3 regions of the Pelosinus sp. sgz500959 genome follow, and region 2 is predicted to be linked to each of the others. Evidence: riboswitches for the same ligand, from Rfam matches in the RefSeq annotation. Region 2 holds a riboswitch; each other region holds the start of a gene.

Region 1 (10,111 bases), on a different contig from region 2:
ACTGAGCTCCTTCATTTGCCCAACGCACTGCCATATCAACAGGTTTGTCAGCAAAAATCGTTTCTTGGTCAAAGCGCCCTTCCGTCAGTCGTACACATTTGCCGCCTCTAATATCAATCGCTGGAAAAATAATCATCGTTTCATCTCCTTAAAATTCGCCAGCATCGCCAGACCTAAGGTACTTGATTTTTCTGGATGAAATTGTACGGCTTGCACATTCCCTCGTCCTACTGCAGCTGTTACTGGACCGCCATAGTCAACAACAGCCGTAATGATCCCTGAATCTTCAGGTACTGCGTGATAGCTATGGACAAAATAAACATAAGGCTCAGCCGGCATATTCAAAAACAAAGGGCTATCAGCAGCAAATTCTAAAGAGTTCCAACCCATTTGAGGAATTTTAAGCTCAGGAGCTACAATTTTACGCACGATCCCTGGAAAAACTCCGAGACCTTTTACGCCGGGGTCTTCTTCACTGCCTTCAAACAAAACTTGCATACCAAGACAAATCCCAATAAAAGGTGTACCTCGCTCTATAACAGTATGAATGACATCAATCATTCCACATTCTGTCAAATTATTCATGCAATCACCAAAAGCGCCTACACCTGGTAATACAACCTTCTCAGCACTTAAGATCACTTCTGGATCACTGGTAACGACGACCTCTGCCCCTAGTTTAACAAAGGCTTTTTCTACACTAAATAAATTGCCCATACCATAATCAATAATCGCAATCATGATGATACCCCCTCTCTATAGCATGCCTTTCGTCGACATCACACCAACAATGCGCTCATCTTTCCTCGTTGCTTCATCAAGTGCTCGTCCTAGGGCTTTAAATACACCCTCTACAATATGGTGAGCATTTTTCCCCGCAAGCATTTTTACATGGAGAGTCAGTCCAGCATGCACAGCAAGAGCCCGTAAAAATTCTTCCGTAAGTTCACTATCGAAATTTCCAATACGCTCAGTTGGAATTTCTACATCAAATGCTAAAAAAGGGCGACCGCTAATATCAAGAGATACCATGATCAAAGCTTCATCCATGGGTACAAAAGCTGTACCATAACGCTTGATACCACTTTTATCCCCAAGAGCTTTAGTCAAAGCTTGACCTAATACAATTCCTGTATCTTCTACAGTATGATGCCCATCAACATATAAATCACCATCAACAGTAAGATTTAGATCAAGAAAACCATGTTTCGTAAACAAAATCAACATATGATCAAAAAAACCAATACCAGTTGCAATGTCACTTTTTCCTGTACCATCAATCGAAAGGGCTGCTGTAATATCGGTCTCTGCCGTCTGACGTTTTATCTCTGCCGTACGCATCATCATATGCCTTCTTTCATAAAAGTGACAATGGATTTTAATAGACCATCATTCTCTAGAGGTGTGCCGACGGTAAACCGAATGCAATTGATGAGACCTGGTGCAGCACTAAAATCTCGAATACCAATATTTTTTTCTGATAAATAAGCAGCAAGTTCTTTTGATTTTGCTGTTTTGATCAAGATAAAATTAGCTTCTGATGGGTAAACTTTAATACCAGAAATGCTTTCTAAAGCCATCGCCAACCGTTTGCGTTCAGCAATAATTTGCTCAAGACCTGGCATAAATTCATCACGCATTTGATATAAAATTTCAGCTGTAACCAAAGACAAGGAATTAATATGATAAGGCTTAATGACACGCCCGAGCATGGAAATCACATCCGCATGAGCCAGCACATAACCGACACGAGCAGCTGCAAGACCATAAGCCTTCGAAAAAGTCCGCGCAATGATAAGATTGTCGTATTTTTCCATTAGTCCAACTGCGGACTCACCATAAAATTCAAAGTATGCTTCATCAACGAGTACTGGGCATGTAGCTCGACTCACGATGTATTCAATATCTTCCGTTGGCATGACAGTACCCGTTGGATTATTAGGATTGCATAAAATAATAAGCTTAGCATTTGATTTTTCTGCTGCTTCAAGAAATTTTTCCCGTGGTACTGAATAATCTTCATTTAGTGTTACAGCAACAGGCTCACTATCGGAAGACTGAGCATACACACTATACATAGAGAAAGATGGTGTAGGAAAAACAATACTTCGTCCTGGTCCGCCAAACAGCTGACATAAGTTCATAATAATTTCGCTGGAACCATTGCCAAGTTGCACATTTTGAATGTTCATGTTAAAACTTTCTGCAATGAGAGTTCGCAGCTCACGTGTTCCTATATCGGGGTAACGATTAAATGCCATATATTCAAATTGATTCATGACTCGTTCACGCACCAAAGGCGGTAAATTATGCGGACTTTCATTGGCATCCAATTTAATATCCCATTCTTTTTCTTCGATTGAATAAGGCTTTATTTTATCTAAACCTGGTCGATAATCAAAATTCATTATTTTCCCCTCACTCTAATTGCATTGGCATGAGCCGCAAGTCCTTCTGAGTCAGCAAGCGTGATCACATGGTGGGACACTGCCGTCAGAGCTTCTTTTGTATAAGCAATAATACTGGTTTTTTTCATAAAAGTTTCTACATTCAATACGGAATAAAACCTGGCCGTCCCACCCGTGGGTAATACATGATTAGGCCCTGCTAAGTAATCCCCTAATGGCTCTGGAGAATAAGGTCCTAAGAAAACAGCTCCTGCATTACGTACATAAGGCAACATAGCAAACGGTTGCTCCGTTAATATTTCTAAATGTTCAGGTGCGGACAGATTGGCCAGTTCCATTGCCTTTATCATATCTTCCACAATCAAAATTAATCCATTGCGTTCTAAAGCTGCTTTGGCAATCTCCATACGTGGTAGCTGCGCCAATTGTTGTTCAACTTCAAATTGGACTTTATCTGCTAATTCTTGAGAATTTGTAATTAAAATACTAGATGCCAATACGTCATGCTCCGCTTGGCTGAGCATATCAGCGGCAATATAAGAAGGATCAGCAGTCTGATCGGCTACAATCAAAATCTCACTTGGACCGGCAAGCATATCAATTCCACAATGACCATATACGGCTTTTTTGGCTAATGTTACAAAAATATTACCTGGTCCTGTGATTTTATCAACTTGAGGAATAAGCTCTGTACCAAAGGCTAATGCCGCAACTGCCTGCGCCCCGCCCACTTTGAAAATACGACTTACACCGGCTTCCCGAGCAGCAGTCAGCACATAGGGATTAACACTGCCATCTTTTGCTGGGGGTACGACCATAATGATCTCTTTTACTCCAGCTACAGAAGCCGGAACAGCGTTCATAATGACCGAAGATGGATAGGTTGCCGTCCCACCTGGTACATAAATGCCAACCCTTTCTAAAGGGATACAACTTTGCCCAAGCATAGAACCATGTTCCCGATAAGTGAGCCATGATTTAGGAAGTTGTTCTACATGAAAAGATCTCACATTGGCAATCGCTTGGCGTATAGCCGCTAAAACCTCACCATCTACTTGGGCTGCCGCTTGATCAAATTCTTCCTTGGTAACTTCTAACGTCTCAGCATTTAAAGTAACACCATCAATGTCACTCGTATAACGAAAAACAGCTTCATCGCCTTGACTGCGCACATCGTTTACAATTTTTTCCACAACCTCTACAGCTGTCAGTTCACTACCAAATACCTTAGCAATGCGAGCTTTTGCTCCTTCACCTAAAACCACTTGATCAAAAGGTGGTTTTTTCAGTAGTGCCGCCACATCCTTAATTAACATTTCTTTTGTATTGATGATTCTCATTGTTATGCCTCGCTTTCCAGCAATGCTTTTAATTGTTCTGTTAGTTTATTAATCCGATCAAATTTCATTTTAAAACTAACACGATTGGCAATCAGACGCGCAGTCGCCACTTGAATATTGGCTACTTCTACCAAATTATTTGCTCTGAGAGTGCTGCCTGTTTCCACAATATCGACAATAATTTCTGCTAAACCTACCATAGGTGCCAATTCAATAGAGCCATTTAATTTGATAAATTCCATCTGCATCCCCATACTATGAAAAAAACGTTCCGCAACCTGAGGATATTTAGTTGCCACTCGCATATGAGCATAATCACTTAACTTTTCTTGTTTCAGTGCTTCAGGTACAGCAACCATAATACGGCACAACGAAAATTTCAAATCCAATAATTCATAGACATCTTTACAGTCTTCCATTAACACATCTTTGCCTATAATACCAATATCAGCTGCTCCATACTCCACATAAGTCGGTAAATCAGCTGTTTTCGTAATAATAAAACGTATCTTTTCTTTTTCATTTGTAATAATTAATTTCCGAGAATTCTCCGTCAAATCCTCGGCTGTATATCCAATTTTCCCTAACATTTCAACTGATTTTCCAAAAACTTTGCCTTTAGGCAAGGCTATTGTAAGATAATCCATATCACTTGAAGTCATGAAGTCCTCCTGTTCCTTTAGTTATTTAAAGCGTTAACATATAGCTATATTAACATTAGTTAAAATATTCGTCAATATAAATGTAGGATTTTAGAGTGTATATGTAGAATTAATTGGCAGAATAATAAAAGTTATTTAGATTTTTATCCGACAGCCAAGTCGCTGAATGCAAAAGACTAAGATTTAGATGGAGTTAAAACTCCACTTGAATCAAGTCTTCTTTATCTCTTATTGATAAACTATAAAAAAAGGGGTGTCCTATATAATGGCTCCATTAAATATTCTTGTAACGAATAGCTTAGCTGACCGCCACCATAAGGCAATTACAACGGTTTCACCTGATAGTACCATTATTTCATGCGATTTAGAACAAGCCAATGAATACATCGCAGATGCAGATATTTTAGTTACGTGGGGTGGAATGGATATTCGTCCTCTGCACCAAAACGCTCCAAAGCTTAAATGGGTTCATGCCCTCAGTGCAGGAGTTGAAAGTTTACTCTACCCAGAAATGCAGGCAAGTCATACTCTACTAACTAATTCACGAGGCATTCATGGTATTCCTATTTCTGAACATGTTCTCGCCATGATGCTTGCCTTCACCCGCGGACTGAATGTATTTATCCGTCAGCAGCCAAACAAACAGTGGAAACGAACCCCTGTTGAAGAAATTCATGATAAAACCATTGGAATTGTTGGTCTTGGCAGTATCGGCCGTGAAATTGCAAAAAAAGCTAAAGGTATGGGCATGCATGTCGTAGCTAGTAAACGAACGATGACAACTGAGATATTTGTGGATAAAATCTATGCCCCAAATCAACTCAATGAATTGCTTGCAATTTCTGATTTTGTAGTAGTCGCCCTTCCTTTAGTAGAAGAAACTAAAAATTTATTTACCATCAAAGAATTTTCTGCCATGAAGTCTTCAGCTTATTTTATTAATATTGCCCGTGGTGCTGTTGTAAATGAAGATGATTTAATTAAAGCCCTTGAAGAAAAGCTCATCAAAGGCGCTGGTTTAGATGTTTTTGTCAACGAACCCTTATCCGATACCTCTCCTTTATGGGACATGAAAAATGTCATTATCACGCCCCATCTGGCGGCTTTATCCCCTAATTATCTCGATAGAGCCATTAAATTATTTGCCGATAATTTATCAAGATTTATACAGCATAAAGAAATGTTAAATGTCATTGATAAAACCAAGGGTTATTAATCGGTCTGCTAATGCAGATCATCAGACTTACGCAATAACATCAGCTCCAGTGGATCATGTTCTGCTGGAGTTTCATGATGTTTGGCAACAAGTTCAATCACCTTGGGAGAGGCTCCAATTGCTTTAAGCATCGTCGAACTACGATGAGCATGATAAAAATAAATATAAAAAGCGTGCCGAATATTCATAAGCCGATTCCCGCGCCCTAGACGTCCCCACTTTTTAGACCACCGTGGTGCAAAGCGATGACCGATAACAGTTATAATCTTATCCATCGTGCTTACGTCACCCTTGATTTTACCCACATCATGAAGCAAGGCACATCTGACTAAAAGATTTATGTCAATGTTTTTATGTGCTTTTGCCAAACGCAGGGCTGTGTAAGCAACATTCAAAACATGACGTTGATCTGGTAAATTCATTCCCCAGAATAAGATCTGTTCAGACGACGTCAAATAACGATTTACAAATAATCGATCATCGTGAGTAATTTTAGCGGTTAATGCAGCAATTACTTGTTTTACTCGTTTAACCATATGTTTAGCCACCTATTTTGAGTTACTCCATATATAATAATTGGCCATACCCCTTACTTTTTTGACTGACTTCAGCCTCAGCTTGAGTTTGAGCAACAAGACCAATCTCAACTCGTTGACCTGCTGTACGAAGTTTTTCTCCTTGACCAATGGCAGCAAAGAGTTTATCAGTCCCCCAACCAATATAAACATCTTTCGCGCCTGGCATACTGACAATTCCTTGACGTTCTAAGGCCAGCAAAATACGTTCAATACCTAAAGCAAAGCCGGTTGCACAGCAATCCATCCCAAAGGAACTGAGCATGGTATCATATCGACCCCCACCGCATATAGGAAAACCGAGACCAGGTGTATATCCTTCAAATACCATTCCTGTATAATAATCAAAATCACGAATGATACCTAAATCAAAATCCACATATTGAGCCACTCCATAAATTTCGAGCAAACGATAGATTTCGGCTAAATTATCCAATGCTTTGTGACTCATCTCATTCGCCACCATACCATAGGCTTGTTTAAGCATATCCTGTTTACCATGTAACAACGGAATTTGTTTTAAAACTTTTTGTTCTTCTTTAGATAAACTGCTACTAACAAGAATTTCATCAACTCCAACTAAATTTCTTGTCAGCATAGCATTTTTAACCTGATATTGTTGTTCTTGTGAAAGACCGCTTTGCGCCATCACACCATTAATAAAATCAACTTGCCCTAAGCCAATTTGAAATTGTTTGAGTCCAGACTTTAGCATACTTTCAACAGCCAGTGCAATGACCTCAGCATCAGCTGTTGGTCCTGCTGCTCCCATCAACTCAACCCCAGCCTGATAAAATTCACATTGTCGCCCAGTCTGCGCTTGTTCGTAACGAAAGACATTGGTCAAATAGAATAATTTTATGGGCGCTAAACTTTCTTTAAGACGTGTAGCTGCCACCCGTGCCATTGGAGTTGTCATATCTGGACGCAAAGCCAAAATACGATTATTTTTATCAAAAAATTTGAACATATGCTGGTCTAAATCGTTGCCTGCTCCCACTGCCAAAGTCTCCAAATATTCCATGGTCGGCGTAACGACTTCATCATAACCCCAACTATCAAACAAATGAGCCAAAGCCCCTTCGACTGCACGCTTGCGACTGGCTTCTTTCGGCAAAAAATCTCGTGTCCCATAAGGAATTTGTGGAACAAATTCATGTTGACCCATAACTTTCACACTCCATTATTCATATTTTTTATCAGAATCAACTTTAGTAGTCGATTGGGTTTGAGCATTTTGAATTTCAACTCGTTCCAAAATAAGCTTGTATCCATCAGCACCATAATTTAAACAGCGTTTCACGCGACTAATGGTTGCTGTGCTTGCTCCTGTCTTTGCTACAATTTCATCATAAGTATGACCGCTCTTAAGCATGAAAGCTACTTCTAACCGTTGGGCTAGAGATTTCAGTTCACTAATGGTACAAATATCTTCAAAAAACTGATAACACTCTTCTTGATTCTCCAATAACAAAATTCCCTGAAATAATCGATCAGCCAATTCACCCTTTAACTTAGGATTTGTAGCCATAATATTATGATTCCCCTTTTTACTTTATCACTTTCAATCTTTACTTTGCTAAATTATAACATTATCTATAATAAAAAGTAAAGTAAACTCACCGCTCATTTTCCCATTGACACCGATCAAAGAGTATGTTATTATTCTACATGTTAAGTTAATATTCTTTTCATCAAGAGCAGTCGAGGGAATGGCCCTATGAAACTGCGGCAACCATTCACTTTTTGTGAAAACGGTGCCAACTCCACAGGAGTATATCCTGGCAGATGAAGCGCAACTAGATTAACGGTGCTGCTTCATGTTGTGAAGCAGCTTTTTATTTTACCAATCTACGGCAAGAAGGAGGTCATTACAGTGATTACATTACAAAACATTGAAAAAACTTACGAAAGTACGAATGGAATTGTACACGCCTTAAAAGGTGTAAACTTGACTGTAGCCCAAGGAGAGATTTTTGGAATTATCGGCACGAGTGGCGCTGGGAAAAGTACACTCATCCGTTGCATTAATATGTTAGAACGTCCAACGAAAGGGATCGTGACTGTTGATGGCCAAGAATTCACAAGTCTTACTGAGCTAGAATTACGGGAGCAACGTAAAAAAATCGGTATGATTTTCCAGCATTTCAATCTCTTATCATCACGTACAGTCTACCAAAATATCGCCTTTCCTCTTGAACTAGCAAAATGCAGTAAGGAAACTATCCATACTGAAGTTATGCATTTGCTTGATCTTGTTGGGCTAGCTGATAAAAAAGATCAATATCCTGCTCAGCTCAGCGGTGGACAAAAACAGCGTGTTGGCATTGCGAGAGCACTCGCTAATCATCCTAAAGTTTTATTATGTGATGAAGCAACCTCAGCTCTTGATCCACAAACAACAAAATCAATTTTAGAATTACTTAAAAATATTAATCGAGAATTTGGACTTACCATTGTTCTCATCACCCACGAGATGCAGGTCATCAAAGAAATTTGTAATCAAGTCGCCGTTATTGAAGGTGGTCTCATTATTGAACAAGGTCAAGTTTTGGATGTTTTCACTCAACCGAAAGAAAATACCACGAAAGAATTTATCAGTTCCATCATTAATCATAATTTACCTGATTTTTTTGCTGATCTTGTCTTATCGCCAACCCCAATTGATGACAGCAATCTAATTGTACGTTTGTCCTTTATTGGTCACTCCACTGAAGAACCTGTAATCTCTAGTATGGTTCGTCATTTCAATATTGATGCCAGCATTCTTTATGGCAATATTGATCATATTCAAAATACACTGTTTGGTACACTGCTTGTTGAACTCTCTGGAAATTCAAACGATCTTGAACAAGCACTACAGTATTTACACACACGAGAACTTGGAATTGAGGTGATTGGTTATGTCCCAAGACATGCTCGCACTACTGTTTAAATCCCTATGGGAAACGACCTACATGGTAGCAGTATCAGGAATTATTTCAGCCTTTTTCGGTATTCCCCTTGGTATTATTTTAGTGACCACTGATAAAGGGCATATTCTAGAGAATACTCCTCTTAATAAGATACTTGGTGTGATTGTCAACGCAACGCGCTCCACTCCATTTATTATCTTAATGGTAGCCATTATTCCTTTAACTCGTCTTATTGTTGGTACATCCATTGGTACTAATGCGGCTATTGTTCCCCTTTGCATTGCAGCCATCCCCTTTGTAGCTCGCATCGTCGAATCAGCTCTCAAAGAAGTGGATTATGGCGTAATCGAAGCAGCGCAAGCCATGGGCGCATCACCAATGGAAATTATCAGGAAAGTTCTTATACCAGAGGCGCTGCCCGCAATTATCTTAGGTCTTACATTAACAATTATCAGTTTAATTGGTTATTCAGCAATGGCTGGTGCTATTGGTGGCGGTGGCCTTGGTGATCTTGCTATACGTTATGGTTACCAACGTTTCCGGGCAGATATTATGCTGATTACTGTTCTTATCTTAATTGGGCAAGTACAAATTGTACAATCAACCGGCGACTATCTAGCGCGCCGCCTAAATAAAAAATAATTTTTTGGAGGGTTTAATTCATGAAAAAATTTATTCTTGCAATCATCGGAGTCCTCACTTTGGGCCTACTCATTACTGGATGCGGTCAACAAAGCGCAGCTCCTGCAGCTCCTGCCAAACAAGCAACTAATACAGTTTTAAAAGTTGGAGCTACCGCTGTACCTCATGCTGAAATTTTAAATGTCGTAAAACCATTACTTGCTAAAGAAGGCATTGACCTACAAATCATTGAAATGACTGATTATGTTAAACCAAATATTGCTGTTGCTGAGAAAGAACTAGATGCTAATTTCTTTCAGCATATTCCTTATCTGACTAAGTTTTCTACAGAACGAAATTTAGCACTAACCTAT
Region 2 (10,111 bases):
GAACGTTTTTCAGTGTTAGCCACTTGGGCCAAAGAACATGGGTATAACTGGATTCTTGAAGGATCAAATGCGGATGACTTATCCGATTATCGCCCAGGAATCAAAGCTGTCGAAGAACTTGAAAAAGTTCGAAGTCCTTTGCTTGAAGTGGGTCTTACTAAGGGGGAAATTCGGGAGATCTCAAAAGAATGGAATTTGCCGACCTGGGATAAATTAAGCGCAGCTTGCTTATCTTCTCGTGTAGCCTATGGTATTCCTGTGACTGCCGAGAGGCTTAAGCAAATTGAGATGGCCGAAGAATTGGTAAAAAGGTTTTGTTCAGGACAAGTTAGGGTTAGGCATCATGGCAATATTGCAAGGATTGAGGTGGCGCCAGAAAACATTGAACGGCTTGCTGCTCCTGAAATTGCCAATATACTTGAGGAAGGGCTGAAAGAAATCGGTTTCACTTACGTAACTCTCGATTTAGCGGGTTACCGCATGGGAAGTATGAATGCCAATATATAGTATTTTTTCATTTAGATTGACAGATGAAAATACTGGTGATATACTAAAAAAAATCAATATCGAGAGCTGATTGGAAAAACCAAAGGCCGAAGATGTCTCCTTTATAGGGGGCGTCCGAGGCCTTTTTTATTTTTTAATCACTCACAGTAAATAAGGAGATGATTTAATGGCAGGTACAACACAAGCAACACTTCCTTGGTATCAAAGAGAAGATACATGGGCAATTATCATTGCTTTGGGACTTGTATTCGGGATTACGATTGCATTTTTTGGTGGAGCGATCGGAGTATTTAAGTCAATGGCAGTTGGTATTCCTGGATGGTCGAATGATGTAAGTAAAGTGACTGAAGGGCTTAGTAAAAATATTTCTGGACTTTTTATATTATATGGATTTTTTTTAGTTGCTTTTTCAATTGGCGCCCGTGTGATGGGGTATAATGTAAAACATTTTATTGCAGGTTTTACCGCATTATATATGATATCAATCATTGTTTCTATTTTGGGTTCTAATAAATTTGTCAAAGATTGGCAGCTAGAGACACCAGTACTTGCTTTGCTCGTCGGTCTGCTCATTGGGAATGCTGTGACTTTACCCAAGTGGTTTCAAGCAGGCTTAAAAACTGAATACTACGTAAAAACGGGTATTGTTCTTATGGGAGCGACCTTACCCTTTACAATTATTATGCAAGCAGGTCCCTTAGCAATCTTGCAAGCGACAATTGTGTCTGTGAGCACTTTTGGGGTGATTTATTTTACGGCAACTCGTTTATTCGGTATGGACCAACGTTTTGCTGCTTGCTTAGGAGCGGGTGGGTCCATCTGCGGTGTATCGGCTGCGATTGCAATTGGTGGTGCATGCCGTGCCAAAAAGGAACATGTTTCAGTAGCCATTTCCATGGTAATTGTATGGGCTGTTGTAATGATTTTTGTACTTCCTTTGTGGGCTAAGCAATTGGGTATGGCTGCTGGTCCTGCGGGAGCCTGGATTGGTACGTCGGAGTTTGCAGATGCCGCTGGTTTTGCGGCTGCGGAGGCTATGGGGGATGAAAGAGCTGTTAAAACCTTTACACTAATGAAAATTGTTGGTCGTGATATGTTTGTCGGCATATGGGCCATTATGGTTGCTTTTTTATCAGTGACAGTGTGGGAAAATAAAAATTCTGCTACCGCTGAGCGTATTGATAAAGGGGAAATTTGGCGCCGCTTTCCCAAATTTATCATTGGTTTTTTTGCAGCATCCATCTTTATTACTGTGCTGCTTGCGATGATAGAACCTAAAACTGCATCGACTTTTTCAAAAGAGGCGTTAGGTTACATCAAGACTTTGCGTGGTTGGGCATTTACGTGGACTTTTTTAAGCATTGGATTTACGACTCGTTTTCGTGAGTTAACTTCTTTCGGCTGGAAGCCGCTAGTCGCCTTTGCAATTGGTGTATTGATTAATGTTCCTCTTGGTTATTGGTTATCAAACGTATTATTTGTAAATTATTGGATGAATATCTAATGATTTAAACTTCATGAAACTAAAAAAATGACTAAAAGATTAGATTGCCACGGCATTAAAGGAGAAATCATGGAAAAATCAATGGTAGATCATATGACTCGTATTATTCTAAAACCAGTGGAAGAACCTGTATTTTTTGGTCATTTTCCTAAGAATCATGAGGTTGATGCCCGATCTGTAAGGGATTTTGGTCTTCAATTACAACATAAAGCAGAACGGGTTGCTTTAATGATGGAATTGCTTGCGGTAAAGGGATTTGCTTTTAGTTTTCATAAAAATGCTATTTTTGCTGATTCATCAGTGATGGAAGCTCAAGAAGCAAAGGAATACCTACTTGAGAATGGATTCCATGATCAAGAATTTCAAATCTTTCTAGAATATGGACGAAAATGGGGAATTATGTAAAGAAGTCTGTCTTCCATCGGTTTTTTTACCGATGGGAGACAGACTTCTATCATACAGGTTATTATAACAAGGAAAGATCGAAAGGTGTTTCTTGGTAAACATAGTAATTCAGCCAATTAGAAAAAAGCAGGTTGGCTGCACTACGCCAAAGAACAACTGGTGGTTGTGTCGGGTCATCATTGGGATAATAATTTTGTGGGATTTGAACTGAGAGGCCTTGGGCAAGATCACGGTCATATTCAGCTTTGAGGGAGAGAGGATCATACTCCGAATGACCTGCGATGAAAAATTGTCGGCCTTTTAGATCGGCAGCGGCATAAACACCAGAGACCTCAGATTCAGAAAGAATGTGTAGTTCTGGAATCTTCTCAATATCTTCTCTTTTAAATTCAGTATGCCTAGAATGAGGAACGTGGAAGATATCATCAAAACCACGGAATAATTTGATCGGTTGTGTACAGCTTTTTTGGTGAGGAAAAACTCCAAATATTTTTTGAGCAAGGTCATACTTTGGAATGCCATAATGATAGTAGAGTCCAGCTTGAGAAGCCCAACAAATGTGGAGAGTCGAATATACGTGGGTTTTACTCCATTCCATGATTTTGCACAATTCATCCCAATAGGCAACTTCCTCAAAAGGAAGCTGTTCGACAGGTGCACCTGTAATGATCATACCGTCATAGTTACGATCCTTTACATCGTCGAATGTTTCATAAAATTTAATGAGATGTTCTTGAGAGGTATTTGTAGGTGAATAGGTAGCCGTATACATGAAGTCGACTTCTACTTGTAAAGGTGAGTTACCTAGCAGACGAAGAAGTTGTGTTTCAGTTGTGATTTTGATTGGCATTAGATTTAAAATTAATATTCTAAGAGGACGTATATCTTGTGTATAAGCCCGGTTTTCATGAATGACAAAGATGTTTTCGCTTTCAAGGATATTAGTAGCCGGTAAGTTATTGGGAATTTTGATTGGCATGTTGTATTCCTCCATTTTTTCTTTGTATGTAAAAGAGCCCCTTTCCGAGGAAAGGGGCTCTTTAAACCGCACATTCCTCTCATCTTTCAGGATTACTCCTGCTGGAATTAGCACCGTTGCATTGCTGCCGGCTGCCGGGTGTCATAGGGCCAGTCCCTCGACCTCTCTAGATAAGAGTTTATTATTTATTTTTTTATTATAATATCATAAGCAATCAGTAAAGTCAAAGTGAAATTCAATTGATGGATTATAATTTCATTAAGGATTAATTTTCAAGCAATTTAAGTCCTAGATCGTTGACCGTTTGTATATCTTTATCAGCACCGCGTCCTTGTGTTGTTAGATAGTTGCCAATCAGCATACCGTTGATACCAGATAAAAAACCTAAAGGAACGAGTTCGCCTAGATTGCGTTCTCTGCCGCCAGCATAACGAAGAATTTTGGTTGGCAGAATCAAACGGAAAATGGCAAAAGTTTGTAAAATTTCCATAGGATTTAGTTTTTCTTGATTTTCCAGCGCTGTGCCTTTAACTGGGTTTAAGACGTTAATGGGAATTGAGTCTACGTTTAATTCTTTAAGGGTGAAGGCCAGTTCAATGCGTTGACGCCATGTTTCGCCCATACCGATAATTCCACCGGAACACACTTCAATATCAGCGGCTTTTACACGTTTGATTGTATCAATACGTTCTTGATAGGTGTGGCTTGTACAGATTTCTTTAAAATAACTTTCACTTGTTTCTAAGTTATGATGATAGCGAGTAATACCTGCTTCTTTTAAAGCACTTACATGGTCTTCTTGGAGTGTTCCAAGTGAACAACAACGTTGCAGGGAGGTTTCAGTGCCAATTCGTTCAATTGCAGCGGTGATTTTTGCGAAATCTCGATCGCCTTCCATACCACAGCCAGATGTTACGACGCAGAAACGGTAAGCATGATCGGCTTCGGCTTTTTGCGCAGCTTTGATAATATCATCTTCATTCATGAGAGGATATACATCCACATCCACATCGTGATGGACAGATTGGGCACAAAACTTACAGTTTTCAGAGCAGCCGCCTGAACGAGCATTGAGAATTTGGCATGTATCAACATAAGAACCTGTAAATTTCTCGCGAATTTTATTGGCTACGCCTAGCAGCATTGGAATATCTGCTTCCTCAATTGTTGTTAAAGCCATTGCCTCATCAAAAGTAATGTCATTGCCATTTAATATTTTTTTGCCTAATGAAAAAATTAAATCATAGTTTGTCATGGTAATTCCTCCTCTTATTAGTTAGTCTTTTAAAATTTGGCTGGGACTAAGCCTGCATCTTGTACCATTTGAAAATCTGCTGCAGAATCGCGACCGCTGAAGGTTAGATAATTGCCAATAATAAGTCCATTTGCTCCTGAAAGCATAAGTTGACCTTGCATATCTCGTAGGTTTAGCTCACGGCCGCCAGCGGGGCGGATGATTTTATTAGGTAAAATAAAACGAAAAATAGCAAAGGATTTGATAATATCTAAAGGTGTTGGAGGAGTGACATCCTCAAAGGCAGTTCCTTTAATTGGATTAAGAATATTGATTGGAATAGAAGTTGCATCTAGTTCTCGCAAAGAAAAAGCTAAATCAACACGATCTTGCCAAGATTCACCCATACCAATAATTCCACCAGTACAAAGTTCCATACCAGCTGTTTTCGCAGCTTGAATCGTTGCTAAACGTTCTTCATAAGAGTGAGTTGTGCATACAAAAGGATAGAAATTTTTGCTCGTTTCTAAATTATGAGCGTATCGTTTGATGCCGCTAGCTGCTAATGCATGCGCTTGGGCAAGGGTCAAGGTACCAAGGTTAGCGCAAACTTTTAGATCTGTTTTATCCATAATCGATTCGATTGCTGTAATAATATTTTGAAAATCTGGATCATGATCCATTCCTTTACCACTCGTGACAATACTGATCCGTTTAGCCCCTTCTTGCTGGGCTTTTTGAGCAGAGTGGGTAATTTCTGCAGTGCTCCGTAAGTCATAAACTGGGGCATCGGTAGAGTGATAGACAGATTGGGAGCAAAATTTACAGTCTTCTGAACACATACCAGAGCGTGCGCTCACCAATCCACACATGTCAACCTCATTACCAGTAAACTTCTGGCGAATTTTATTCGCAAAAGCCGCAAGTAGGGGAATATCATCAGTCATTACTGTTGTTAGCTCAAGGGAATCTTCATAACTAATTTGATTGCCTTGTAATATGTATTCTCCAAGGGCAATAATGCCACGATAATCCATGTCTAGCCTCCTTGTATTTACCATATAAAACGTTGTTGAGTTAGAGATGGTAAATTTAATGTTAACTAATTAAAAATAAATGGTTAACGATTTGAATAAATGTATTTTACTACTTTTTTCAAAGATTGTAAAATACATTTTTCAATCTTTAAATTTAATCTTCTGGTAAGGATAACATGAAGTATCTTAACTGAGTAAGTTTATCAATTACAAAGAAAGACTTGGTGCACTTCATCAATGCATCAAGTCTTTCTTTCAGATGGTACGGCTGATTTTAAACGGGTTTAAAAGGATTAAATGAAAATAGGCGACCATTTGGCGTCGAATATAATACTTTTTGTTTTCTCTTTTTGGTGATTGGTGTATGAAGTGAATAATTAAGTAATAATTCGTGAGATAGCTCAGGATAAGGTGTACCATCAAGTTTTTTTACTTGGTCTTTTTTGATCCATTCTTCGATATCGGCAAATGTGAATTCAGTTGGTAATCGTTCAATATCAACCGCTAATTTCATATCTTCAATGAGAGCAGCATCACACATTTTAATTGGTTCAGCATTTTTAGTTTCAGTTCTTTCCATTAGGTCATAGTCCCCCTTTAAAATTCCTAGCTTCATAATAAGTGATACATTTCTTAATAACTGATTCGAATGTCGCCATCTTTAAATATTTCAATATCAGTATAGCTATCCATGATCTTCAGAGCTGTTTTTTTGTCTACCGTATTCAGATCAGCAGATCCATCAATGATATCATGATAATGATCAAAAATTCCTGGGTTATTAATTGCCATATACGAATGCACGCCATCCTTATAACCGGCAGGTGCTAGTTTGATACCATGTTTTCGTAACCATAAGACTGTCTCATCATGACTGCGAGTGCTTTTGGTCAAATGAGTGATAAGATGGCGATCGGTGCCAACATGACCAATTCGAAAGTGGTCTAGACATTCTTGACAAATGCCTTTGTTACCTACTAGAGGTATTGCTACGGCTTTGTCCTCATAGCAATAAAAACATGTACCATTCTGGCTGCGACGCCACTTGTAAATGTCTTCATATGTTTTTTTCTTGCGAAACTGCATGAAGTGATTCTCCCTATATTGTTTAATGATATGACACTAGTATACCTATTTTGTATGGTCTTGTACACTTTTTGCGACTGAGTATCCATTAAATTTTTAAAAATATAAATTTAGACGTTCAATTATGTTGAGTTAAGAGGTCATCCAAAGAAAATGTGGTAAACGGTACATACTAATAATAAGTATATTGAAAAAATAGTTGAGTTAATAAGTGAATTTCAGTATGATAGATAAGATGAAGATTAAAATCATAGTTAAGGAGTTGGCGATTTTTGTTAATACCATGGGAAATATTATGTGAAGATAATGAAGAAACCCAGAATTTATTAGAAAAAATAGTGGAGGTCGCAGCCGCTGATCCTCTTATATTTGATGCCGTAGTGCGAGGGATATTACATCAAAATCCATATATTCGAATACAAGCTGCTGAGATGGCAGAAAGAGTCACCCAAGTTAGACCGTTGTTTTTAACGCCTTATAAAAGGTTATTATTGAAAGAATTAGCTTTCATTGAAGAAATGGAAGTACGCCAGCAAGTTGCTTTGTTGTACGGACGGGTATTTTGGGATGAATGGGATTTGAAGCAAGTTGTTGTTTTGCTGGGAGAATGGATTGAAAAAAAACAAGCTGAGCAGATTGTGAACAATTCACTAGAGTCGTTACATACGCTCGCCATGCAGAAAGAATGGATTAGCCCTATTTACTTTCAACATTTGAAAAATGCCAGAGAAGAAACAAAATTGCCATTTCACGATCTTACAATTCCTGAATGATCGTTGTTGGAGGTTATTAATGAAAAATAGAGTGATGACTAGAAGTTGTTTATTAGCCATCTTAATTTTGGCATGGGGACTTTCTATTGTTTTGGCAGCAGGAGAGTTAAAAGCCACAGAGGTTCCTAAGCAGCTATTGAAAACAGATGTTTTTGTTGATCTCACCATTATGGGAGACCCGATTGCCACGAGGGAGCAGTGTGTTGATTATCTCTTTCGGCGCAATCCTTTTCCCCTGATTAATACGACACCGAAGGAATTGGTTGATTATTATTATGTAGAGGGCGGGCGCGAGGGGATTCGTCCTGACGTGGCTTTTGCCCAGGCATTACATGAGACTGGAAACTTTCGCTATGGTGGCGATGTAATCAGTCTGCAGAATAACTATTGTGGTTTAGGGACTACTGGTCAAGGGGTAAAGGGTGCTTGGTTTTCCTCACCTGAAATTGGTGTGCGCGCACAAATTCAGCATCTTTTAGCATATACAACGACTCGTCCCCCTTCATTGCCAATTGTTGATCCGCGCTATGAGTTAGTAAAGCGGTCAGAGAAGTTTGGACAATCCTATACATGGACAGATCTAAATGGTAAATGGGCAGTACCAGGGAAGACCTATGGGCAGATGATTTTAAAAATACATGAAAAAATTCTAACTGGGCAGTAAATGCCTTTGGAAAGAAATAAACGACTAGTATTATATGAAATGATTGAAAAAACTGATCTTGATTTCATTTGAGATCAGTTTTTTTGCATTCATTTCCTCTAATAATGTTATAATGATGAAAGAAAATATAACTATGTGGAGGCTATCAAATGTATTCTAGAATCTTATCATTATTGTTTATGATCATGTGTATTGGGGGCGGAATTGTTTCGGCGGCTCAGCCAGCGCCTCAGATAGAGGCGGAAGCTGCAGTGTTAATGGTTTCTAATACAAGAGAGGTTTTATTTGATAAAAAACCTTATGATATTATGTATCCAGCAAGTACAACTAAGATCATGACATTGATTACGGCTCTTGAAAAGGGAGATCCTAATAGCATTGTGACTGTAAGCCCTAAAGCTGCAACCTGTGAAGGGTCAAGCCTTGAACTAAAAGCTGGTGAACGATTGACATTGCACGATGCAATGTATGGAATGATGCTTGTCTCAGGTAATGATTCTGCAGAAGCCATTGCTGAAAGTGTCGGAGGTTCCATTCCTTCATTTGCCAAAATGATGACTGATAAAGCAGAAAAAATTGGCGCACTGCAGACACATTTTTCTAATCCTCATGGATTGCCAGATCCTTTCAACCATTTTACGACGGCCTATGACTTAGCCCTTATAACGGCCTATGGAATGGAAAACAAAGAGTTTGCAAACATTGTATCGACACGCGAATATGATGTAAATTTTTTGAATGGCAAGAAGACTCATGTTAAAAATACCAATAAATTTTTAAAAAGTTATGCTGGTGCCAACGGTGTGAAGACCGGTTATACAGATGCTGCAGGAGATTGTCTAGTAGCCGCTGCAAAACGAGATGGAGTACAATTAATTGCTGTCATCTTAAACGATGATGAGCGTTGGGATGATGCTGCCAAACTTCTAGACTATGGGTTTGCTCAAATTGCTCAGTCAAAGATCAAAAAATAAGTTAAAAATATCAACTAGGGAGCAAAAAAAGAAAATTTTGGTATATGTTTTTACGATAAGAACTGATAAAATTAAAATATAATACTAACGAAGGGGGATCAACGTGCAACATCAATATAAACAAGAAAAACAAATGCAAATGAATGACAAGCCATTAATTAAAAGTGATAATAAAATGTATCGTGTTCAGAACCCTATACGTAGCCAACTATCATTGACTGTATTTTTTCTGTTTAAATCCTATATTTCTAGTAGTGTGACGAAAACAACAAAAGCTCACCCAAGAATTAACATTATTTTTGATAGGATCGGCGGATCTTGGTGGAAGCCCGAATACCTTATCATAGTTGGCGGAAAGACAAAGAAGGATGTTCAGGCTGCTGCCGAAATGTTACAAAAGAATTTAAATGGTGGAAGAACAAAAAACTAGTGAAATCTAAAGTAAGTCTCTATAAAATCAGTAAAACCGCAGGTTTAATCACCTGTGGTTCTTTTTACATTCGATTAAATTCTATAGTCTAGTCTATACACTAAGAAACTATGACGAGGATCATTATCATATAGATAAGGTAATTTTATTTCATTCAAAAGTACAAAAGGGGTATTGTTTTCTAGAAAGTATATATAATCATAGGATGGATAAAACAATATAATATCGACTGTTCTTTCATAGTCTTCTACAGAAAGCAAAATATTTCCGATCACCTTTATAAATATTTGTATCGAAAAAGGGTTAAAGAAGTAGAATTTATTATCTGAGGGATTTATATGATATTCTTCTGCAAAGCAATTTAAGAAATCTATTTTAGTTATTTTCTTTTTATGTTTCTTTAAATAATCTCTTTTATTATCAATCGCTTGTTTATAGAAAAAGGTATTCATTTCTATACCTGTAACCGTGGAGTCAAAAAAGTGATTTATGTAAAAGTTAAGCCTTCCTTTGCCACA
Region 3 (10,111 bases), on a different contig from region 2:
CACAACTCCATTTGCTAATTGAGCTCGCCTAAGAGCCACTTGCCTCGTATGATAACGAGGTGCTTCTTCCTGTTTATAGGTAAACTCATGTTCTTCATCCATAATAATGATTCCTAGATCAGGAAGGGGAGCAAACACCGCTGAACGTGCACCAATCACAATCCCCGCTTGTTTAGTGCGCAGACGTTGCCATGCATCATACCGTTCACCTGTAGATAATTTACTATGCATCACAACGACATCATCACCGAATCGAGCTTTAAATCGAGAAACAATTTGGCTCGTCAAGGCGATTTCCGGAACCAGAACAATGGCCTGACGATGATTTTGTCTAGCCAGCGCTACTGCTTCAATATATACCTGTGTTTTACCACTCCCCGTAATACCATGGAGTAAAAAAGAGTGATATTCTTTAGCTTGCATTTTAGGTTTAATTGACGCCAAAACCTGTTGTTGCTCTATTGTTAATGATACCTGAGTTCTTGCCCCACGTACATCAGCATAGCTATCACGTATAACCTGAACCTTTTCCAGAACCAGAACTTTTTCTTCTATCAATTTTCGAGCCGCATCATAACTCATATTGTTGTTTTTAAATTCATCATATGCAAGTTGATCATGAGCCATTAAATAAGTTAGTAAACGAGCTTGTGCTGGTTTGCGTTTATATTGTTCAATAAAAGCATGATCGACTTGCTGATTCGTGGCTAAACGTATAAGATTCTTGTAGCGATGAGAGGCTGTTTTTTTCATAACAGCTTCTCCTATAACGACATGTTTACGCACCAAATAACGCACTATTTTTAAAACTGACGCACCAAACTGTTTTTCAAGTTTAGCTGAGTTAACGGAAGGATGTTGATTGATATACATAAAAACCTGACAAGCTTCTATGGATTTTACGCCCAAACTGGCAAGAACCTTATCAACATCAATATCATCAGCCACACGATAAGTTGTCACACTCTTAACGCCTGATTTTCCTGGAATAAATAACCGCATTGCATCAACTAAATTACATACATAATATTCACTGATCCACTTAGCGGTGTTCATCATATTTTCATCAAACCATATATCATTGTCCAATATATCTAAAATAGGTTTTAAATCATCCTGGCTAGGGTATTGCCCCTCAGTCACATCAATAATAAAACCTTCTAATTTACGATTGCCAAAAGGAACTACAACACGCCAACCTGCGCCAACATAATCTAAATGGGTTGGGACGACATATGAAAATGTCTTATTGATACTTCTCGTTGCAATATTTACTAAAATGTGAGCTATACGTTCCATATTTACCACCATTCAATGTGATTTTCATACTATAAGAAAATCAAGTTCTTTGATACAGACACACTTCCTGTATCGCTCTGATTCTGTAAAGTAAAAGAAGGGGGATCTCACTGAGTCCCCTTCTTTACATATGTTACATATATTCTTCCTATTCTTAAAATTAAAGATTCGCTTCTTTACGCATAATTTCAGCTTTATCAGTGTGCTCCCAAGGTAAATCAATATCAGTACGACCAAAATGTCCATAAGCAGCAGTTTGACGATAAATAGGACGACGTAAATCTAAAGCCTTAATAATGCCTGCTGGACGTAAATCAAAATGTTTTTTAATTAAAGTGGCGATTAAACTTTCTTCGACTTTAGCCGTTCCAAAAGTTTCCACCATGATCGACACTGGCTGCGCAACACCAATTGCATAAGCTAATTGAATCTCACATTTATCAGCAAGTCCCGCAGCAACTACATTTTTAGCTACATAACGAGCAGCATAAGCAGCTGAACGATCTACTTTTGTACAATCTTTACCAGAGAATGCTCCGCCACCATGACGTGCCATACCACCGTAAGTATCAACAATGATCTTGCGCCCTGTAAGTCCAGCATCACCTTGTGGACCACCAATGACAAAACGACCAGTCGGATTAATATAATATTTTGTTTTATCATCCAGCAATTCTGCTGGCACAATTGGAATAATTACTTTTTCAATCATATCTTTTTCAATGGTCGTGAGCTCAACATCAGGACCATGTTGTGTTGAAATAACAATGGTATCAACACGAACTGGTTTACCATCTTCATACTCGACTGTAACCTGAGTTTTACCATCGGGACGTAAGTAATCCAATTCATCTGTTTTGCGTACTTCAGATAAACGGCGTGCTAATTTGTGAGCAAGAGATATGGTCAATGGCATGTACTCTGGAGTTTCATTGGTTGCATAACCAAACATCATCCCCTGATCACCAGCTCCAATGGCTTCTACATCATCTTTTTCACCTTTTTTAGATTCTAGTGATTGATCAACACCCATCGCAATATCAGCAGACTGCTCACCAATTGAAATAAGCACTCCGCAAGTATCACCATCAAAGCCAAATTTAGCGCGTGTATAGCCGATATCTTTAATTGTTTCACGTACAAGTCTTGGAATATCAACATAACAATTTGTGGTGATTTCCCCAACTACATGAACTTGCCCTGTCGTAACAAGAGTTTCACAAGCAACTCTGCCCATAGGATCTTTTGCCATAATTGCATCTAATACACTATCGGAAATTTGATCCGCCATTTTATCAGGATGACCTTCTGTAACTGACTCTGAAGTAAATAATACACGTTTTTTTTCCATAACTGATTCCTCCTGTTTTGTAATAAAAAAAAAACTCCCTAAAGGGAGCGTGAACTTCACTCTCCCCATCTTGCGGATCACGCCGCAGGAATTGGCACCGTTTTCGGAAAATCCAAATGGTTGCCGCGGTTTCATCGGGCCAATCCCTCCACCATCTCTTGATGAGTATATAAAATTTTAATTGCTAAACTAAATTTTAATTTATAACTTCAATAAAATCAATCTTTTTTTACTATTATATGCAAATTCGATCCAAAATAATCTCTGCCAGTTCTTCTTTTGACATTTTACTTAGCTCTTCTATATGACCATCTCGATAAATTAACTTGGCAATATTGGTATCAACATTAAATCCAGCCCCGGGCAATGTAATGTCATTAGCCACAATCATATCTAAATTTTTTCGAGTGAGCTTTTCTTGAGCATGAACTAATAATTGCTGAGTTTCAGCTGCGAAGCCAACTAAAATTTGGTGTTTCTTTAATTGACCAAGCTCAAATAAGATATCTGGGTTTTTTTCTAGTACCAGTTCTAATGTAGCACTATTTTTCTTTATTTTATTAGGACTCATCGTTTGGGGGCGATAATCAGCCACTGCCGCCGCTTTGATTACGATATCACTATCAGAGTAATGAGAGAGAACTGCGTCTCGCATTTGCGCAGCGGACTCAACTGATTGAAAGGTAACGCCAACAGGTGGTGTTAAATGAGTAGGCCCTGATATAAGAGTCACTTCCGCCCCTCTACTAACAGCAGCTTTAGCTATGGCATATCCCATTTTACCACTCGAACGATTACCGATATAACGTACAGGATCAATGGCTTCTTGAGTACCACCAGCAGTAATTAATACTTTCTTGCCCGCAAAATCTTTTTTACAATTGAACATGTCGATCACTTTTGCCACAATCGCTTCTGGCTCAGGTAAACGTCCGACTCCTTCTGTACCACATGCCAACATACCACAGCCGGGTTCAATAAAATGATATCCTAGCTGAGTTAATTTCGTAATGTTTTGTTGAACAATAGGGTTCAAATACATGTTTGTATTCATTGCAGGTGCGAGCAATACAGGAGCTGTCGTCGCCATCACTGTCGTTGACAACATATCATCAGCGATGCCATTGGCAATCTTACCAATCATATTTCCAGTAGCAGGAGCCAGCAAAAATAAATCAGCACAGCTCGCCAGTGCAATATGTTCAACATTCCAATTTGTCGTCTCAGCCCACATATCGACCACAACGGGATGTCCACTTATTTCACGGAAAGTCAAAGGTGTAACAAAGTTTGCCGCTGATTGAGTCATAATAACATACACATTAGCTCCCTGTTTTTTAAGTCGGCTAACAACGTCCACCACTTTATAAACAGCAATGCCACCTGCTACTCCAACAACAACATTCTTTCCTTGCAACATGTAGTCCTCCTATTTTATGCCACTTTTCGTTCGCTCATAAGTGATTTTATCTTGTGCTATTTCTTCTAAGGCAATCGTGACTTGTTTATTTGATTTACTATCGACTGAAGACGGAGAACCGTCCATAATTTCACGTGCTCTTTTGGCCGCAAGTACCACCAAAGTATATTTACTATCAACTTTAGTTACCAAGGTATCGATTGATGGATTAATCATGATAGTCCCCCTAAAAATTTATTATTTAGATTCAATTAAAATATTTTCAATTATATTCATATTACGGTTAACTTGACATTTTTCCGCAATAATAATGGCAGCAACTTTTTTAGCTGCACGTTGCACTTCATCATTTACAACTACATAATGATAATTATGTACATGAGTTAATTCATCATTTGCTGAACCTAATCGAGTTTTTATATTTTCTAGGCTATCTGTTCCACGCTTATGAATACGTTTGGCCAGTTCATCTAATGATGGCGGAACAATATAAATACATACACCTTGTGGAAATTTTTTCTTAATTTGCGTAGCTCCCTGTGTATCAATCTCTAGTACAACATCTTTACCATTATTTAAAAGTTCTGCAATATGTTGATAAGGAGTTCCATAAAAATTACCATAAACTTCAGCCCATTCCAATAACTCATCTTTTTCAATCATCTGTTGGAACTCTGCGTGTGAAACAAACCAATAGTTAACCCCATTCTGTTCTCCCACACGCGGTGCTCGAGTTGTTGCAGAGATAGAGTAATTTAATTCAGGATCACTACGCAGCAATTCTTGACAAATTGTACCCTTACCTGCTCCAGAAGGACCAGAAAGTACAATTAAAATCCCTTGTTTCGCCATCTATGCTGCTCCTTTCAATACTGACTACTCGGCAGCATTATCATCACTAGTCTCTTTATTTACCAGGCGATGTGCTACTGTTTCTGGTTGTACGGCTGACAAAATGACATGATCGCTATCAGTGATAATAACGGCTCGCGTACGTCGTCCATAAGTTGCGTCAACAAGCATTCCTCGATCGCGAGCTTCTTGAATAATTCTTTTAATAGGTGCTGATTCAGGGCTTACGATGGAAATGATGCGATTGGCAGATACAATGTTACCAAAACCGATGTTAATAAGTTTAATTTCCATAAATAACATTCCTCCTATGTTTATTGTGTAGAATGTGATTTCTAAGGGCTTTTTATTATTCTATGTTTTGAATTTGTTCCCTAATTTTTTCGATTTCACTTTTTATTTCGATCATCAAATTCGCTATCGTAAAATCATTGGCCTTTGAGGCAATCGTATTGGTTTCACGATTAATTTCCTGGATAATAAAGTCTAATTTTCTGCCGACTGCATCATCAGTATTTAATGTGGAATCAATTTGTATTAAATGACTTTTAAGGCGCACTAATTCCTCTGTAATACTTGTGCGATCAGCAAATATGGCTGTCTCTTGAAGCAATCGCCCTTCATCTGGTTCAGCGCCAACGGTAGTTAAGAGTTCTCGCATACGCCCCAATATTTTTTCACGATACTCGGCTAATACCTTCGGTGCCCGCTCCTCAACAGTAATCAAATAGGAAGAAATCGTAGCAACACGTGCCACTAGGTCTTGTTTAATTGAAAGACCTTCGGCTAAACGCATACTCATCAGATGATTGACAGCCATATCAATTGCAGTCGACAATTTAGGCCACAAAATGATCACATCTTCTGTTACTTCTTCTACTTTAATCACATCAGGGTAATGAGCAATTTGTTGAACCGTGTCATTTATTGTACTAGAAAGTAACTGCGCTAAATCCCTCAAAGATTCATGGTACGCCATTGCTAATTCTTTGTCAACCCTTACCGTTCTTTTCTTTTGTCCATATTCATCAAGAGTTATAAAAATATCAATACGTCCTCGTACTAATGTATTTGATATGCTACGGCGAATCTTGTCTTCAAGTGAACCTAAATTTTTAGGCATCCGAATGACAATTTCATTATAACGATGATTGACTGCCTTAATCTCTACAATAAATCGATGTTGACTATCAAAAAACTCTCCCCGGCCAAAACCAGTCATACTTTTAAGCACGATGAGTTGCTCCTTTCCCTATATCTGTTAGTATTAACAATCATTTTCATAATTACTCAGCCTTATCCGTTTCTTACTCACTACTTCTCTATTCTTTCTCTAAATCCCTTTTTCGCCAGAAATCTAAACTTCACAGATCCTTCTGAAGCTTTATCTTATTTTTGCCATATCAAAATAAAAAATATGTTCCTTTTTATCACTCGTGCTAATCACTAATGAAATTGGGGAATCTAGATCAATATCTTTTTCAACAAAATAAAAATAACATTGTCCTTTATAGACCGATGGTATTTCATCTTTAGAAATTTTTTCAGCATCAACTGGTATGTTGACTTGATAAGCTTTTATAATTTTATTATTTTGTTTTAAGATCACATTGGCATTTTGTGCAAAATCTTGTTTCTCACCAAATAAAGCAACACTAAAACTTAATAAATTGGTATAATCCGCTAGGATTCGTTCACTATCAAGCAGACTTACACTCTGACCATTTAAACTCTTTTCTCTTGAATCCGTAGCCATTAGCAAAAAGGCAGTGTACAAATAAGCATGTTCTGCAGTTTCATCTAGTTTAACAGCTTTTTCTTCATAGGATATCCATGGCAGTAAAAAATCTTTTAATTGATCTTGAGCCTTAATTTTACCGTAACTTTGAGCTTCCCTGATTACATTCACATCAATGGACGATATGGCTAAAACTGGATTTACTGATAGCAAGAAAAAAGCACATAGTAAGCTAATAATTTTCACCATTCAACCTCCTCGCTCTTATGAAGTATACTATTACACCATAAATAAGAAAATTCCTGTAACATTCTAAAAATCCAACTTCTGATTTAACGAGAAGTTGGATTTTAGGATTTCTAAAGATATTCGCCACGAAAAACCTGGGTGGCTGGGCCTGACATATAGACATGATTATCTAAACCCCATTCAATCAATAATTCACCACCATCAAGTTCAATTATAGCCTGTCGGTCAACCTTACCATTGAGCACTGCTGCAACCAATGTTGCACAGGCACCTGTACCACACGCCATTGTAATACCAGCACCACGTTCCCACACACGCATTCGAATTTTCTGCGGCGTCAGCACCTGTACAAACTCAACATTAGTTTTCCGCGGAAAAGCTGGATGAGTTTCAATCGTAGGCCCAATTATTGATAAATCAACATCATCAATCTGATCAACAAATATAATGCAGTGTGGATTGCCCATTGACACACACGTGATATGATACTCGGCTTCTTCTACAACTAGCAATTCATGGACAACCTGATCATTCGCACTAGAGATCATTGGTATTTCGCTCGTTTTTAGATGTGGTTCGCCCATATCAACTCTGATGGTACTGAGTACATCTTCAATAAAAATGAGTTCTGGCTTTATGATTCCAGCTTTAGTTTCTAAAGTAATTTTTCTTTTATCAGTCAGACCAGATTCATATACATAACGAGCCATGCAACGCGTTGCATTACCGCACATTTCAGCCTCACTACCATCCGAGTTAAAAATTCTCATTTGGAAATCAGCTTTTTCTGATGGTAATAAAAATACTAAGCCATCAGCTCCAACCCCAAAATGACGGTCACAAATCTTAATTGCCAAGTCAGGATAGTGCTCAAATTGATCTACGAGAGCATTGACAATGACAAAATCATTACCTAATCCATGCCATTTGCTAAAACTAAACTTCATCTTTATTCTCCTTATTTTTAAATTAATGAACCCGCCCTAATGCAGACTGCGGTACTCGCTTACGGAAAAATACATGCCGGATCCCACCGATCATAAAAGTCCAGCCGGAAACACCTAAAATAATCATCCAATCAACAATTGTAAGAGGAACGGTGACAAAAATTTCTCTCATAAAAGGATGATATACAACCAACAATTGCATGAAAATAGAACAGGCAGTCGCAACAATTAAATATTTATTTCTAAATAAACCGATTTCAAAAACACTCACTCTCTCAGATCGACAATCAAAAACATGAAACATTTGTGTAAAGACTAAAGTACAAAAAGCCATGGTCCGCGCTTCTGCTAGATCATTTTTAGCAAAATATACGACAGCAAAGACAAGAACTGTACTAATACCAATTTGTAGTCCTCTGCCAATAATTTTACGACTGAGTCCACGGGAAAATACGCTTTCACGTGGGTTACGCGGCTGTCGATTCATAATATGATGGTCATTAGGATCAACACCTAAGGCCATAGCTGGCAAGCCATCGGTTACCAAATTAACCCATAAAATTTGTACGGGCAATAAAGGAAGTGGCAGACCAATGATTGAGGCAATAAACATGGTCAATACTTCGCCTAGATTACATGATAATAAATAACGAATAAACTTCCGAATGTTATCATAAATCCCCCGCCCCTCTTCAACTGCAGCAACAATTGTTGCAAAATTATCATCTGCCAAAACCATGGACGCTGCTTCTTTCGTGACATCAGTTCCATTAATCCCCATAGAGATACCAATATCAGCCTCTTTAATGGCTGGAGCGTCATTCACACCATCGCCAGTCATGGCTACAATATGCCCTTGCGCCTTTAAAGCTTTAACAATACGCAATTTATGAGCAGGAGATACGCGGGCATATACACTCGTCCGATTGATCATTGCCCCTAATTGTTCATCCGTAAGACCATCAAGTTCACTACCTGTTAGGGCTTGATTATTATCATTATTAAACATTTGTAGTTCTTTTGCAATAGCGACAGCAGTATTACGATGATCACCTGTAATCATAACTGTCCTGATTCCAGCTTGGCGGCATACATGAATCGCTTGCCTTGCTTCAGGACGTGGGGGATCAATCATTCCGATAAGACCAACAAAAGTTAAGTCCGTCTCCATACTTTCACTCAAATGATCAGCTTCAACTTTGCCTATCTGCTTATATGCCACCGCAAGCACTCTAAAAGCTTGATCTGTCATCTGCTCATTTGCCGTCAATATTTCAGCTTTTATTATGGGTGTAAGCAGTACATCTCCACTTTTACGACTACAATGCTTGCACAACCCTAAGATGATATCGGGTGCGCCTTTTACATAAACAAAATATTGATTTTTCTTTTCATATACAACTGACATACGACATCGTTCTGATTCAAAAGGAATTTCGCCAATTCGCCTTTGTTGTTTCTCAAGCTCACTTCGCCAAAGATTAGCCTTGGCCGCTGCAACCACCAAAGCACCTTCTGTCGGATCCCCTTCAATGGACCAACCAACATTCTCCCTTTTACGCCATAAACCAGTTATACTCACATCATTATGCTTTAAAATACTATTATTACATAATACACTCATTTCTAAGCACTGTTGTAAACATTTATCCGTTTTAGGGTCAAATTCCTGCTTATTTAATAAAAATTTTCCTTTTATATCGTAACCAATCCCCGTTACATCATATAAGTTACCATCTGTAATGATTTTTCCCACTGTCATAGCATTTTGAGTCAAAGTACCTGTTTTATCAGAACAAATCACAGTAGTACACCCAAGTGTTTCGACTGCAGGTAATTTTCTGATAATCGCATTGCGTTTAATCATCCGTTGCACCCCTAAAGCCAAGGCAACTGTGACAATCGCCGGCAGCCCTTCAGGAATAGCTGCCACTGCTAGGCTAATGCCTGCCATACACATCAAAAACAAGGGCTCACCTTTCGCCACACCAGTTACAACAACAATTAAACATATTAGCAAACACCCCCATACTAACCAACGACCTAAGGATTCAAGCCGTTGTTCAAGAGGCGTACTTTCCTCTTCACCATCCTGAATCATATCTGCAATGCGTCCAATTTCAGTGACCATACCTGTAGCACATACGACACTCTTACCTCGTCCTTTTGCAATATTAGTACCTGCATACACCATGTTTTTTCGATCTCCCAGAGAACTCTCCTCACCAAACTGCTGATCGGCTACTTTGCGTACG

Evidence for each region. Region 2 has a riboswitch for S-adenosylmethionine ahead of metA (homoserine O-succinyltransferase). Riboswitches for the same ligand answer to the same signal wherever they lie in the genome.
Region 1: linked by a shared signal. The riboswitch ahead of ACAN52_RS07975 (methionine ABC transporter ATP-binding protein) and the one ahead of metA (homoserine O-succinyltransferase) in region 2 are both predicted to bind S-adenosylmethionine.
Region 3: linked by a shared signal. The riboswitch ahead of metK (methionine adenosyltransferase) and the one ahead of metA (homoserine O-succinyltransferase) in region 2 are both predicted to bind S-adenosylmethionine.

Annotation. Positions count from the first base shown of each region.
Region 1 is NZ_JBGJZL010000004.1:198,190-208,300, reverse strand. Features, by position in the region: gene hisA (1-(5-phosphoribosyl)-5-[(5-phosphoribosylamino)methylideneamino]imidazole-4-carboxamide isomerase) at 1-136, opposite strand, end outside; gene hisH (imidazole glycerol phosphate synthase subunit HisH) at 133-741, opposite strand; gene hisB (imidazoleglycerol-phosphate dehydratase HisB) at 757-1,344, opposite strand; gene hisC (histidinol-phosphate transaminase) at 1,344-2,408, opposite strand; gene hisD (histidinol dehydrogenase) at 2,408-3,748, opposite strand; gene hisG (ATP phosphoribosyltransferase) at 3,751-4,410, opposite strand; gene ACAN52_RS07995 (D-2-hydroxyacid dehydrogenase) at 4,676-5,626, shown strand; gene ACAN52_RS07990 (HD domain-containing protein) at 5,635-6,162, opposite strand; gene hisZ (ATP phosphoribosyltransferase regulatory subunit) at 6,185-7,369, opposite strand; gene ACAN52_RS07980 (YerC/YecD family TrpR-related protein) at 7,385-7,732, opposite strand; SAM riboswitch class I at 7,890-7,996, shown strand; gene ACAN52_RS07975 (methionine ABC transporter ATP-binding protein) at 8,078-9,136, shown strand; gene ACAN52_RS07970 (methionine ABC transporter permease) at 9,105-9,758, shown strand; gene ACAN52_RS07965 (MetQ/NlpA family ABC transporter substrate-binding protein) at 9,779-10,111, shown strand, end outside.
Region 2 is NZ_JBGJZL010000003.1:354,303-364,413, forward strand. Features, by position in the region: gene larE (ATP-dependent sacrificial sulfur transferase LarE) at 1-507, shown strand, start outside; gene ACAN52_RS06540 (YeiH family protein) at 674-2,011, shown strand; gene ACAN52_RS06545 (hypothetical protein) at 2,081-2,416, shown strand; gene metA (homoserine O-succinyltransferase) at 2,478-3,395, opposite strand; SAM riboswitch class I at 3,472-3,572, opposite strand; gene bioB (biotin synthase BioB) at 3,661-4,650, opposite strand; gene bioB (biotin synthase BioB) at 4,680-5,666, opposite strand; gene ACAN52_RS06565 (hypothetical protein) at 5,941-6,246, opposite strand; gene ACAN52_RS06570 (hypothetical protein) at 6,300-6,752, opposite strand; gene ACAN52_RS06575 (hypothetical protein) at 7,025-7,525, shown strand; gene ACAN52_RS06580 (glucosaminidase domain-containing protein) at 7,545-8,189, shown strand; gene ACAN52_RS06585 (D-alanyl-D-alanine carboxypeptidase family protein) at 8,339-9,163, shown strand; gene ACAN52_RS06590 (hypothetical protein) at 9,267-9,593, shown strand; gene ACAN52_RS06595 (hypothetical protein) at 9,668-10,111, opposite strand, start outside.
Region 3 is NZ_JBGJZL010000002.1:92,896-103,006, reverse strand. Features, by position in the region: gene priA (primosomal protein N') at 1-1,299, opposite strand, end outside; gene metK (methionine adenosyltransferase) at 1,460-2,650, opposite strand; SAM riboswitch class I at 2,713-2,818, opposite strand; gene coaBC (bifunctional phosphopantothenoylcysteine decarboxylase/phosphopantothenate--cysteine ligase CoaBC) at 2,886-4,070, opposite strand; gene rpoZ (DNA-directed RNA polymerase subunit omega) at 4,080-4,286, opposite strand; gene gmk (guanylate kinase) at 4,308-4,922, opposite strand; gene remA (extracellular matrix/biofilm regulator RemA) at 4,947-5,216, opposite strand; gene ACAN52_RS03160 (YicC/YloC family endoribonuclease) at 5,272-6,156, opposite strand; gene ACAN52_RS03155 (hypothetical protein) at 6,307-6,909, opposite strand; gene dapF (diaminopimelate epimerase) at 7,020-7,856, opposite strand; gene ACAN52_RS03145 (calcium-translocating P-type ATPase, SERCA-type) at 7,879-10,111, opposite strand, start outside.